One region of the Rhizobium sp. R693 genome, then DNA from elsewhere that is predicted to be linked to it. Evidence: predicted binding sites of a transcription regulator. Region 1 holds the regulator's gene; each other region holds the start of a gene.

Region 1 (4,092 bases):
CCAAGATGCAGATGGTTTTCCACCACGTGCTGCCGCTGGCGATGCCCGGCATCCTGACCGGCACCATTATCGGCCTGGCGCACGCGCTCGGCGAGACCGCGCCGCTCCTCCTGATCGGCATGGTCGCCTTCGTTGCAAACGCTCCGGCAACGCCGATGGAGCCTTCGACGGCCCTGCCTGTGCAGGTCTATATGTGGGCCAACGAAGCCGAGCGCGCCTTCGTCGAGCGCACGTCGGGTGCCATCATCGTCCTGCTCCTGTTCCTGATTGTCATGAACTTCGGAGCCATTCTCTTGCGTCGTCGCTTTGAGCGCCGCTGGTAAACGGAGTAGACATTATGAACATGTTGACGGAAGCAGCAGTTGAGAAAGCGGTTGATCAGAAGATGAATACCATTCCCTACAAGATGATCGGCCAGGACGTCTCGGTTTATTACGGCGAGAAGCGCGCGCTTTTCGATGTGAAGCTGAACATCCGCGAAAACACTGTGACGGCCCTCATCGGACCATCGGGCTGTGGCAAGTCCACGTTCCTGCGCAGCCTGAACCGTATGAATGACACGATCGACAATTGCCGCGTGACCGGCAAGATCACGCTCGACGGCGAAGATATCTACGATCCGGATATTGACGTGGTGGAACTCCGTGCCCGTGTCGGCATGGTGTTCCAGAAGCCAAATCCGTTCCCGAAGACGATCTACGAAAATGTGGCCTACGGTCCGCGTATCCACGGTCTCGCCAGGTCGAAGGCCGACATGGACCAAATCGTTGAGCTCAGCCTACAGCGCGCCGGTCTGTGGAACGAGGTGAAAGATCGCGTTCATGAAGCCGGCACTGGACTTTCCGGTGGTCAGCAGCAGCGCCTCTGCATCGCCCGCGCTGTTGCCGTCAGCCCGGAAGTGATCCTGATGGACGAGCCGTGCTCGGCACTCGATCCGATCGCCACGGCAAAGGTCGAGGAACTGATCCACGAACTCCGCGAGAACTACACGATCGTCATCGTGACGCACTCGATGCAGCAGGCCGCCCGCGTTTCGCAACGCACCGCCATGTTCCACCTCGGCAACCTCGTCGAGGAGAATGATACCGACAAGATGTTCACCAACCCGGACGACCCGCGCACCCAGGACTACATCATGGGCCGCTTCGGTTGATCGGTCGCTTTGGTAGCACTCACGATATTCAAGGATGAGCCCTATGGCATCGACACATATCTTTTCCGCGTACGACGATGATTTGAAGTTCCTGTCCCGCCGCATTTCGGAAATGGGCGGTTTGGCCGAGCAGATGGTCTCGGATGCCGTTCGCGCCCTCGTCAACGGCGACACGGCTCTCGCCCAGAAGGTCATCTCCGACGACGTGATCCTTGACCACGCCGAACGCGAGATCGGTGACAAGGCGATCGTCACGATTGCGCGCCGCCAGCCGATGGCAGCCGACCTTCGTGAGATCATGGGCTCCATCCGCATCGCGGCGGACCTGGAGCGCGTCGGCGATCTTGGCAAGAACACTGCCAAGCGCGTTATTGCTGTCCAGAGCGCCGGCGTGCCGCGCAAGCTCGCACGCGGCCTCGAGCACCTCTCGGAGCTCGCGCTGGTCCAGCTCAAGGAAGTGCTCGACGTCTACACGAGCCGCGCTGCTGACAAGGCAAAGTCGATCCGTGAGCGCGACGAGGAAATCGACGCGATGTACACCTCGCTGTTTCGCGAGATGCTCACCTATATGATGGAAGATCCGCGCAACATCACCAGCTGCACGCATCTCCTGTTCTGCGCCAAGAACATCGAGCGCATCGGCGACCACGCCACCAATATTGCCGAAACCATCTACTACATGGCCACCGGTGCCCAGCCGGAAGGCGAACGTCCGAAGGACGATACCGCCAACACCGTCGGCGCAGTCACTGAATAATCGCTCCGCGACCGCGCCCCCAGGAGACCGAAACGAATGATCCCAAAAGTAGCTGTCGTTGAAGACGAAGAAGCACTGAGCGTGCTTCTTCGCTATAACCTTGAGGCTGAAGGTTTCGAGGTCGATACCATCCTGCGCGGCGACGAAGCCGAGATTCGGTTGCAGGAACGGACGCCAGACATCCTGATCCTCGATTGGATGCTGCCTGGCGTATCTGGCATCGAGCTCTGCCGTCGCCTGCGTATGCGGCCGGAGACCGAGCGCCTGCCGATCATCATGTTGACGGCCCGCGGCGAGGAAAGCGAACGTGTTCGCGGCCTCTCCACCGGTGCCGACGATTACGTCGTCAAGCCGTTTTCGACACCGGAGCTGGTTGCTCGCGTCAAGGCGATGCTTCGCCGTGCCAAGCCGGAAGTGCTCTCCACGCTACTAAAGTGCGGCGATATCGAGCTCGACCGCGAGACGCATCGCGTTCATCGCAAGAGCCGCGAAGTCCGCCTCGGTCCGACCGAGTTCCGGCTCCTCGAATTCCTCATGGCGTCCCCTGGCCGCGTCTTCTCGCGCTCGCAATTGCTTGACGGCGTCTGGGGTCACGACATCTACGTCGATGAGCGTACTGTAGACGTCCATGTCGGTCGTTTGCGCAAGGCACTGAACTTCTCTAACATGCAGGACGTCATCCGCACGGTTCGCGGCGCCGGCTATTCCATGGAAGCCTAAGCTTTCCCCGGAAAGCCAGCGCGACTTTCATAAAATTTCACAAACGAAAAACGGGCCCGCGAGGGCCCGTTTTCTTTGGTCCTTATCCGGCTTCCGGGTCAAGCGACCCGGTTGGCAGCCTTGCGGCGCTCGTTCACCGGCTGATAGGCCATGCGTTGATGATACGTGCAATAGGGGGAGTTGTCCGGAGACTCGCAGCCGCAGAAGTGGAAATCATCTTTCAGCGGGTCGCCGACCGGCCACTTGCAGGTGCGTTCGGTCAGTTCAGTCAGGCCGAGGCGGCGCGAAATCGGAACGACGACGTTTGCGGCCGGACGATACCGGACTTCCTCGATCGCATCGATCTCGATTTCTTCCTTGAGCATAGTCGCACCCTGCTGGCGGGCGACGGTGCGTGTGGCGACGCGAGACGCATAGTTCGGAGCGCGGGGCGCGGATGTCGTGCGCTTGGGCGTTCTGACAGTCGTTGTCGTGCCCCCGGCCTTGGCGCGGCCAGGCAAACTCAAACGGTGGACTTTGCCAATGACAGCGTTACGGCTTACACCGCCAAGTTGTGCCGCGATCTGGCTGGCGCTAAGCCCTTCGGACCACAGCTTCTTCAGTTTTTCAACGCGCTCGTCTGTCCAGTTCATGCCCCTGTCTCCGCCTTATTAGCGTTGGTGTAGGCAGAATCCTTCACCGTTGCCCTGGACGTATCCAAGGCAAGAAACGCCTGCTCGATTTTGGTGACTAGTTCCGCCGCATGCAGTCTAGTAATTGAGTTTTAACCTAGTGTGAGGCTGACTCCGTGACAAGAGTCGGTTGAATCTCGGCGAATCGAATTTCAAGTTTTCCCCAACTTGCTGGGTGTGAGAGTCATTTTTGCAACATTAGTTGTTGATAGGTCTGCCGCCTTCGGATGGCAGCTTGACGCGTGCTGGAAAACCTCAGTTTTGTTGACATTGCAGTGCGAAAAGTAAATAGTGCTGCTTGCCGCCGAAAGGCGGCATTTTTAATTTCCGGACACTGCGTTCCTTAGCCGGAGTCCGCCCGCTGATGGTTATTGACAGGAGATCGCGCCATGGCTGAAGCCGCGCTTTACGACACCTACTCTCGTGCCCCGCTGCGGTTCGAGCGAGGAGAAGGCGTGTGGCTGATCACCGAAGCGGGCGAGCGATATCTTGATTTCGGCGCAGGCGTTGCCGTGACTTCCGTCGGCCACGGCCATCCGCATGTGGTGGGCGCGCTGAAGGAGCAGGCCGACAAGGTCTGGCACCTGTCCAATATCTACGAGATTCCTGGCCAGGAAACGCTCGCGAAGCGGCTCACCGAGGCGACGTTCGCCGATAAGGTGTTCTTCACGAACTCCGGCGCGGAAGCTCTGGAATGCGCGATCAAGACCGCGCGCCGCTACCAGTTTTCAAAGGGGCATCCCGAGCGGTTCCACATCATCACCTTCGAAGGTGCCTTCCATGGCCGCACG
Region 2 (4,092 bases), on a different contig from region 1:
CTGGCAGCGACAGAAGAACGGCGCGCTCCCCGGATGCAAGGCGGATCAGTTCCACCGTTGCCTGAACCGGAACGCGCTGGAAGCCACGAGCAATGCGGATCATGAAGTTGCGGCTGTCGCCGACATTCACGAGCTGCCGCGCTGTTACCTCCAACTGGCGGAAGGTGATGTCGGCTCGGTCTATCCCCTGGTCCAGCAGGTCGTAGACGGCCGATTGCCCGAAGAGTTCGGCGCCGGCGCCGTTTGCCCAGAGCGCGCGGCCGAGATCCGCCGACAGCAGGACCATCGCTTCGCCACGCGAAAAGCGTTCCCGCACCCGGGGATGCACGGCGATGTCGATGAACGGATACTGCACTGCGGGCATGATCGAACCTTCGGCTTCGGTCATCGTGAAAATTAATAGTCTATTAATAACGATAGCCCGGAACGGGGTCCAGAACAGAGCCCGGCTTTCGGCTGGAAAGGTTAACGCGTTGTGCGTCGCACAAACATATTGCAATGCACAAGAATCTGCGCTATATGATGGACATCTAACCTACGAGGCCATCACGCATGCCGAGGCAAAAGGAGCGCAAACCAATGGCTAACATAAAGATGGACGACGTTTTTTCAATGTCGTCATTTGATCCTTCCAAGTTCACCGAATCCTTCCGCGACTTCGCGGAAAAGGGCGCACAGCAGTCGCGTGAAGCCTACACGAAGATGAAGACCGCCGGCGAAGAAGCAAGCAAGACGCTCGAGGCAACGGTTCAGACCGCCCAGGCCGGCGCTGTCGAAATCGGCCACAAGGCGATCGACGCTCTGCGCACGAACGCTGAAAACTCGCTGACCCACATGGAAGCGCTGCTTGCAGTCAAGTCGGTCGCCGAACTCGTCGAGCTCCAGACGACCTTCCTGCGTAAGCAGGTCGAGTTGACGATCGAGCAGGCCAAGACCATGCAGGAAACCTCCAAGCAGGTTGCCGAAAAACTTGCCAAGCCTTCCAAGGAAGCTGCTGAAAAGGTCATGGCCTCCTTCAAGGCGGCCTGATTTTCGACAGGACACACGAAGAGGCTGGACCATTTGTCCGGCCTTTTTGTATATTGGGGAGAGATAGGGCTTGAATTAATTTTCAAGTCCTCGTATGTGACCCCCGTCGCGGCAGACGCGATTTGTGCGGTTGTAGCTCAGTTGGTTAGAGCGCAGGTTTGTGGCACCTGAGGTCGGTGGTTCAACTCCACCCAACCGTACCATTTCTTCCTACAGCAGATGTCATTTCACCGTAGTCGTCAGCTCGCGCGAAAACGGTCATGCTCTCACCTTACCCAAGTAATGCTGCTTCGGAACAATGCGGGTCGATGAAGCGAGCACGGCGGCCTGCACGTGCCCACGGGACCGGTTTCCCAATCAATACTTCGAAGGCACGTAAAGCTCCGGCGGCAGCACCTTGCGCTCATAATCCGGATTGAAGACACGATTCGGCAGCGTGATCTCCTCGTGCGGGACGTCCGTGTAAGGAATTTGATGCAGTAGGTGATCGATGCAGTTCAGCCGTGCCCGCTTCTTGTCGTTGCCTTCCACGATATGCCACGGAGCTTCCGGAATGTTGGTGCGCGCGAAGGTTTCTTCCTTCGCCTTTGTGTAGCCTTCCCAGCGGACTCGCGATTGCAGGTCCATCGGTGAGAGCTTCCACTGCTTCAAGGGATCGTGAATGCGCACGAGGAAGCGCATCTGCTGCTCTTCGTCCGTGATCGAGAACCAGTATTTGACGAGCCGGATGCCCGAGCGAACGAGCATGCGCTCAAATTCCGGCACGTCGTTGAAGAACTGCTCGACCTGGTCCTCAGTCGCAAATCCCATGACCCGCTCAACACCCGAGCGATTGTACCAGGAGCGGTCGAAGAGCACGATTTCGCCACCGGCAGGCAGGTGGGGCACGTAGCGCTGGAAGTACCATTGCGACTTCTCGCGGTCTGACGGCGCTGGCAGGGCGACGGTGCGGACGACGCGCGGATTGAGGCGCTGCGTGATGCGTTTTATCACGCCGCCTTTTCCGGCAGAGTCGCGGCCCTCGAAGATCACGACAACCTTTTCTTTGTTGTAAACCACCCAATCCTGCAGCTTGATCAGTTCCGCCTGCAGCGAAAGTAGCGCGCGAAAATAGTCAAGCCGGGGAACCGACGCCGGATGGGCGTTGCGGTAGATCTTGCGGATCGCGTCGGAAAGCGCCGGCTCGGAAAGCTCCAGCTCGTAGTCCTCGTCAATGGTGTCGGCCAGTTCGGCTTCGAGCCAGTCGGAATAGTTGTTGTCGGTTATACTGTTCATGGACGTTCACCCTCAACGTTTGTGGCACGATTTAAAAAGACGGTCTGCTCAGGTCTCGCTTGAGTGCATATGCGCCACAGCGGTACCGAGAATACAGGTAGAGCAATCACTTTCCTGATCTTGTTGCCTCAAGTGGAGTGTTGGCGCGATCACGACGATGTTCTTCAACCTGAACTATTGTCATCGCCGGCTCCTCTTGGGGCTAATCCTTAGTCGGGTCTATTCCCTTAGAATGAAGCTCCTGTGACATTGGACGCGCGCCTCGTGCGTTGAATTTGAAGAATTGCTCGCTCTGTACGTGCGCCATCAAAGAATTAGACATAGATAGAAGACAATATCGCGATATCGACGAGGTTTGGCCATGTTCCTGCCACCCCTTGTTCATTCTTTGCTAATAAATCGATCCGCGGGGAACGGGCCACCAAAAGGGATCGCGGACTGCCGGAACGTTTAGTACGGTCATTTGTGGAGGCCGATTGGTTCCGGCGCTAGCTGCGATTTCCCGTGTCCTGACCCGAGGCTCAGCTGTCTGCATGGCGGTTTCATTCGCCCGATTTAGGTCACGGTGATTCGTCTCGAAACCGGTGCGAATGCCGGAAAATAGGTGACAAATCGCCGCGTGCGAGACGTTTTTTTGGCGTGTGGACGCCTCTATCGGCGCCATCAGGTGGGCCGGCAAAACTGCTTTGCTTACAAAGGGCAATCAGATTTTGCCAACTTGTTCGAACTCCCGTCGTTGGGCTCTCGTCGATCACGGATTAACCATACTGCATTGCAAATCGTGATCGAGAGTGCCATTTTCTCGCCGGGGGCTAATTCAGAGTGATTTCAGAAGGAGACGTAAATGTCCATTTCGCTCAGCAATCTGGATGCATCCAAGGCTACCGCCGTTTCGGCCATGAATGTAGCCGCTGCTGTACGTGCCGCTCGAGAGGCAGTCGGCTATAGCGTCGATGACCTCGCAGTAACCTGCGGTCTGGTTGTCAATGAGATTGAGGAAATCGAGAGCGGTGAGGATGCGGATCCCGCCAAGCTCAAGCGGATCGCCTCTGCATTGCAGGTGCCGGTCTCATCATTTGTTCCGATGTGAAGATAATCTCAGGGCCGGGCAGGCAACTGCCCGCCTGGCCTTGCCCCCGTCAAACCGCCTGAAACGACCTTCCTTCATTTCTTTTTAACTTTCCTCTCCGACCCGGCTGAACGCTTTTACCCGCAAAGGGTAGTTTTACCGTCGCTGGTTGTGCGGTGCGTTAGCAACTTCATAGCAAATGTCCCTCGAATGAGCCGAGCGCCTGCGCGCTGCGGCGGTTTGCTGTATCGGGGAGAGGGGAATGAGCCGGGTTCGTCGCATTGGCGCCACGCGACTTGATTTGAACGAAATTATGAAGCGCGGCGCACTTGCCGTCCTTTCCGTTCTCGCAGTCCTGCTGCCGATCCTGAAGATCAGCTTCACGAGCGAGACAGACGAGGTCGTTCTGGGGGATTTCCAGCTGCTGGGTGGGGCCGCCTATCTTCTGCCTGCTGCATTTCTATGCGGTCTTGCGACCGTCGTCTTCGATGGCATGCGCGTCCACGCCCGCTTCGTTGACATCGCCGGATTGATCATCGTTTTCGCAGCGGTCTCGCGTGCCGCTTATAGCCTCGGCTCAAGCCTTAGACAGGACGCTGCGGCGGTTGATGCACCTGCACAGAGGCTGGATCAATTGGCACAGGTTTCCTTGTCCTACGGCAGCATCCCGCTGTTGCTCGTCCTCTTTGGTGCCTTGTGGCAGTTGCGGAAATCATGGC
Region 3 (4,092 bases), on a different contig from region 1:
TTCGATTGCCGAAGCAATCCCCGGACAGGCACGAGCACAAAATGCCACGAAACCGTCCAGGCGCGCTATATCAGCCCTGGCGAGCCTTGAAGCGCGGGTTCAGCTTGTTGATGATGTAGATGCGGCCCTTGCGGCGAACCAGGCGGTTGTCACGGTGACGAGCCTTGAGCGACTTGAGCGAATTCTTGATCTTCATTGTTTTGATCCGCGATGTTTGAGGGGGGAATTCACATTCGCCCGTATCTATTACATTCAAAAGCGCGCTCGGGGCGCGCTCTTCAGGTTGGGCGTGCAGATAACCCGGCGACTTGCCTGTGTCAACCACGTGACGGTGTTTTTCCCATGGCCGGAGCGGCTTTTATCCGGGAAAAACCGGCAATTTCGTGGTCAACGTCGTGACGTGTCCCATCTTCCGGCCGGGACGAGATTCCGTCTTGCCATAGAGATGAACCAGCGTGTCCGCTCGCCGCAGCCAGTCCGGGAGCGCCAGGATATCGTCGCCAATCAGGTTCTGCATCACGCAGTTCGAATGGCGGTCGGCATTGCCGAGTGGCAGGCCGGCAACAGCGCGGGTATGCTGCTCGAACTGCGAGATCACGCAGGCGGCCTCGGTCCAGTGGCCGGAGTTGTGGACACGCGGCGCCATTTCATTGGCGATCAGGCTGCCGTCGGCGAGTACGAAGAATTCGATGCCGATGACGCCGACATAGCCAAGCGCAGCCAATATCTTCTCGGCGCTTTCACGCGCCCCCGCTGCCGTCTCCGCTGAAATCGAGGCAGGTACAGTCGACGTGTGCAAGATGCCGTCGCGGTGAACGTTTTCAGCAGGGTCGTAACAGACGACAGTGCCGTCCGTTGCGCGCGCTGCAATGATGGAGATCTCGCGCTCAAAGGGCACGAAGCTCTCGAGAATCAGGGGGACCTCACCGAGCGCTGCAAAGGCGCCATCCGGCTTGTCGGCACTGGAGCGAAACACTCGTTGTCCTTTGCCATCATAGCCGAGGCGGCGAGTCTTCAGGACGCCGCGGCCGCCGAAATCCTGCAATGCTGCCTCGAGGTCGGCCTGGTTGTCGACGGCATGGAAGCGGGCCGTCGGAACGCCGCATCCATTGATAAAGCGCTTTTCGACAAGCCGATCCTGCGCAGCCTCGAGTGCCTTCGGTGGCGGATAGACGGGTACATGGCTCGCAAGCGCCTCGGCGGCTGTGACCGGGACGTTTTCGAACTCATAGGTGACGATGTCGCAGATATTCGCGAGCTCTGCGAGCGCGGCCGGATCGTCGTATGCCGCCACGATCTGCTGGTTGGCGACCTGCGCGGCCGGACAGTCGGCCTGCGGTTCCAAGATGACGGCTCGGAAGTTCAGCCGTGCAGCGGCCATGGCAAGCATGCGGCCAAGCTGGCCGCCGCCGATGATGCCGATTGTTGTTACAGTCATAGGTCGTCCATCGGATATTCGGCAACGGCTGCGCTCTGGCGCTCACGCCAGTCGTCAAGCCGCTCGGCAATATCCTCGTCCGACAATGCCAGGACTGCAGCTGCCAGAAGGGCGGCGTTGATCGCGCCGGCCTTGCCGATGGCAAGTGTGCCGACCGGGATGCCGCCCGGCATCTGGACGATGGAAAGAAGACTATCCTGACCTGACAGTGCCTTGGATTGAACCGGGACGCCAAACACCGGAAGCGGCGTCATCGCGGCGGCCATGCCTGGCAGGTGGGCCGCGCCACCGGCGCCGGCAATGATCACCTTGAAACCTTCATCGCGGGCGGTCTTGGCGAAGTTTACGAGGCGATCCGGCGTGCGATGGGCCGATATGATGCGCGCGTCATAGGGAATCTCGAGCGCCTCCAGCGTGTCGGCGGCGTTCTTCATGGTCTCCCAATCGGATTGGCTTCCCATGATGATGGCAACGGGTGGTCTGTCTGTCATCGTCACGGCATTCCCTTTAGGCGATGATATCAGGGATGATCTGGTCTTCGAGCTTTGTCAGCTTGTCCTTGATGACCAGTTTCTTCTTTTTCATGCGCTGGATGCGCAATGCGTCACATCCGGTGGCAATCATGGCGTTGATGGCGGCATCGTAATCCTCGTGCTCCTGGCGCAGTCTCGCGACCATGAGCCTGATTTCCGCCTGTTCCTGATCGGCCATATGCATTCCCCATAACCGTCTTCGGACATCGTCCGTTCTGCCGATGATTTCCGCAAGCTCCTATCACCAATTGGAGGTAACGGCTAGCGGCTGTTCGTCATGATTTTGCCATGTGTTCTCCTTGTTTTCACCTTCGACAAGGCTTCAAAAATATGTCACAGTTGGAGGGTTGACGCCTTGGATCTCCGGCGGTGTTGGCCGGGGAGAGGTAAGAGGAAGGAAGGGTCAAATGACTGTTCAAGCTCATCTTGAGTCACTCGAAAAAAAGCATGTTGCTCTTGAGGAGGAGTTGCATTCTCTTATGATATCCCCCTCCCGAAACGATAATGAAGTCGCTGAGTGCAAACGCAGAAAATTGCGGATCAAGGACGAGATTGAGCGCCTAAAATCATCCTTCCATTGAGTGGGATGCAATAAATCAACGAACGCGGCCCTAGGCGAGGAGGGCGAAACCCCAATTTCACCAAAAGCTTAGACCAGTTCGTGCTCGACAGGCGATTATGGCGCCGGTTCCGACGGAAAGTCGCGAGCCGGCGTCTTTCATTTGAGCGGTCGGGCTAAGCCCAGAACTGATCGAGCCAAAGATTGAGTCTGTCGAAGCCGCGATTGTTGACCGCGTAGATGCGCCGCGTGCCCTCTGCGGTGACGGAAACCAGGTTGCAATCCAGCAGCGCCTTGAGGTGCTGGGAAACGGCGGGGCGGCTGATGGGGAGGCCCTCGGCAAGCTCGTTCACGGTCTTCGGCGCGCGTCGAAGTTCCTCCAGCAGGAAGCGCCGGTGAGGATCGGCTATCGCGGCGAAGGGATCCGTGTTCGACATGGCGAAAAGCTACGTCAAACGGCGCAATCGGGCAAGGAAATTGTGCGGCGCAACGAAACCCAAAATTGTCAGAAACCCAAGCCCTCCTTCGCGATCAACACGGCGGCAATGAGCGCCATGCCGTACATGAAAGGATAGAAGATCGCGGGCTTCATGCGGCGCACGCACCAGGCGCCGGCAATTGTCGCAAGCGGCGCAAAAGGCAGCAGCGTGGCCGAGGTGGCGAGGTTTTGCGTGTCGAGCTGGCCAAGCGCGAAGTAGGGTATGAGCTTGACGGCATTGAGGATCGCGAAGAAGCGGACGCTGGTGCCGGTATATTCTCGCGGCGGCATCTGCAGCGGCAAAGCATAAATCTGGAAAGGTGCTCCGCCGGCATGCGCGACGAAGCTACCATAGCCGGACAGGCTTCCCCAAATTGTCGCAAGCAGTGGCCGCTGGCCTTGAGGCGGCGTGTGCTTTCCGGCTGCGGGGCCGAAGTTGTTCCAGAAGTAGCGAAGGCAAAAGAGGATGGTGACGACGCCGATGACGACGCGAAGCACATTTCCCGGAACCAGCGCCGAGGTCGCCCAACCGAGCGCGATGCCGAACAGAGCGCCCGGCAGTACGATCTTCAGCGTTGTCCAGTCGCCGTGCTTCCGCCAGATCACGAGCGAGATCATGTCCATGAAGATGAGGATCGGCAGCAGGATCGCGGCCGCCTGAACGGGCGAGACGACGAGAGCGAGAAAGGGCAGCCCGATCAGCGACAGCGCATCGCCCATGCCGCCTTTCGCAAGTCCGACCAGGATGACGGCCGGAACGGCGGCGTAATAAAATGACAGGTCCATCGGCATGCTTTTGAAAATCCTCCCCTTGCCAGCCCCGTCTAACGGAATTACTCACACAGGACGAGTGCAGATCGGCCCTGAAACGGCCTGTTCCGCTGTAAATGGAAAGAGTTCATGACCGAACCGGAAAACCGCTGCCGCCTAGTTTTGATTGCTCCCGACCTTGCCGATGCCGATGAGCAGGCAAAGGTCGTCGGCGATGCCTTGAAGGGCGGTGACGTCGCCTCTGTGATCGTGCCGCAATACGGCCTCAACGATGGCGAGTTTCAAAAGCACGCCGAGAAGCTGGTTCCGATTA

What was found. The regulator PhoB, encoded in region 1, activates phosphate uptake and scavenging genes when phosphate is short. The targets are predictions, from matches to a motif close to TGTCATNNANCTGTCAT.
Region 2: the regulator PhoB is predicted to act here: its motif matches at 2,537-2,553, upstream of ppk2 (polyphosphate kinase 2).
Region 3: the regulator PhoB is predicted to act here: its motif matches at 2,245-2,261, upstream of ATY79_RS27480 (DUF465 domain-containing protein).

Annotation. Positions count from the first base shown of each region.
Region 1 covers NZ_LOKY01000012.1:7,583-11,674, reverse strand. Annotated here, with positions in the region: gene pstA (phosphate ABC transporter permease PstA) at 1-323, shown strand, start outside; gene pstB (phosphate ABC transporter ATP-binding protein PstB) at 338-1,153, shown strand; gene phoU (phosphate signaling complex protein PhoU) at 1,197-1,910, shown strand; gene phoB (phosphate regulon transcriptional regulator PhoB) at 1,947-2,630, shown strand; gene ATY79_RS11935 (GcrA family cell cycle regulator) at 2,729-3,262, opposite strand; gene ATY79_RS11930 (aspartate aminotransferase family protein) at 3,691-4,092, shown strand, end outside.
Region 2 covers NZ_LOKY01000045.1:82,667-86,758, forward strand. Annotated here, with positions in the region: gene ATY79_RS23325 (ATP-binding protein) at 1-364, opposite strand, end outside; gene ATY79_RS23330 (phasin) at 580-1,029, shown strand; tRNA gene ATY79_RS23335 (tRNA-His) at 1,156-1,232, shown strand; gene ppk2 (polyphosphate kinase 2) at 1,387-2,304, opposite strand; gene ATY79_RS23345 (helix-turn-helix domain-containing protein) at 3,149-3,394, shown strand; gene ATY79_RS23350 (hypothetical protein) at 3,636-4,092, shown strand, end outside.
Region 3 covers NZ_LOKY01000047.1:258,131-262,222, forward strand. Annotated here, with positions in the region: gene ykgO (type B 50S ribosomal protein L36) at 71-196, opposite strand; gene ATY79_RS27470 (5-(carboxyamino)imidazole ribonucleotide synthase) at 359-1,438, opposite strand; gene purE (5-(carboxyamino)imidazole ribonucleotide mutase) at 1,435-1,929, opposite strand; gene ATY79_RS27480 (DUF465 domain-containing protein) at 1,946-2,149, opposite strand; gene ATY79_RS27485 (DUF465 domain-containing protein) at 2,379-2,552, shown strand; gene ATY79_RS27490 (metalloregulator ArsR/SmtB family transcription factor) at 2,707-2,967, opposite strand; gene ATY79_RS27495 (sulfite exporter TauE/SafE family protein) at 3,036-3,800, opposite strand; gene ATY79_RS27500 (thiamine phosphate synthase) at 3,909-4,092, shown strand, end outside.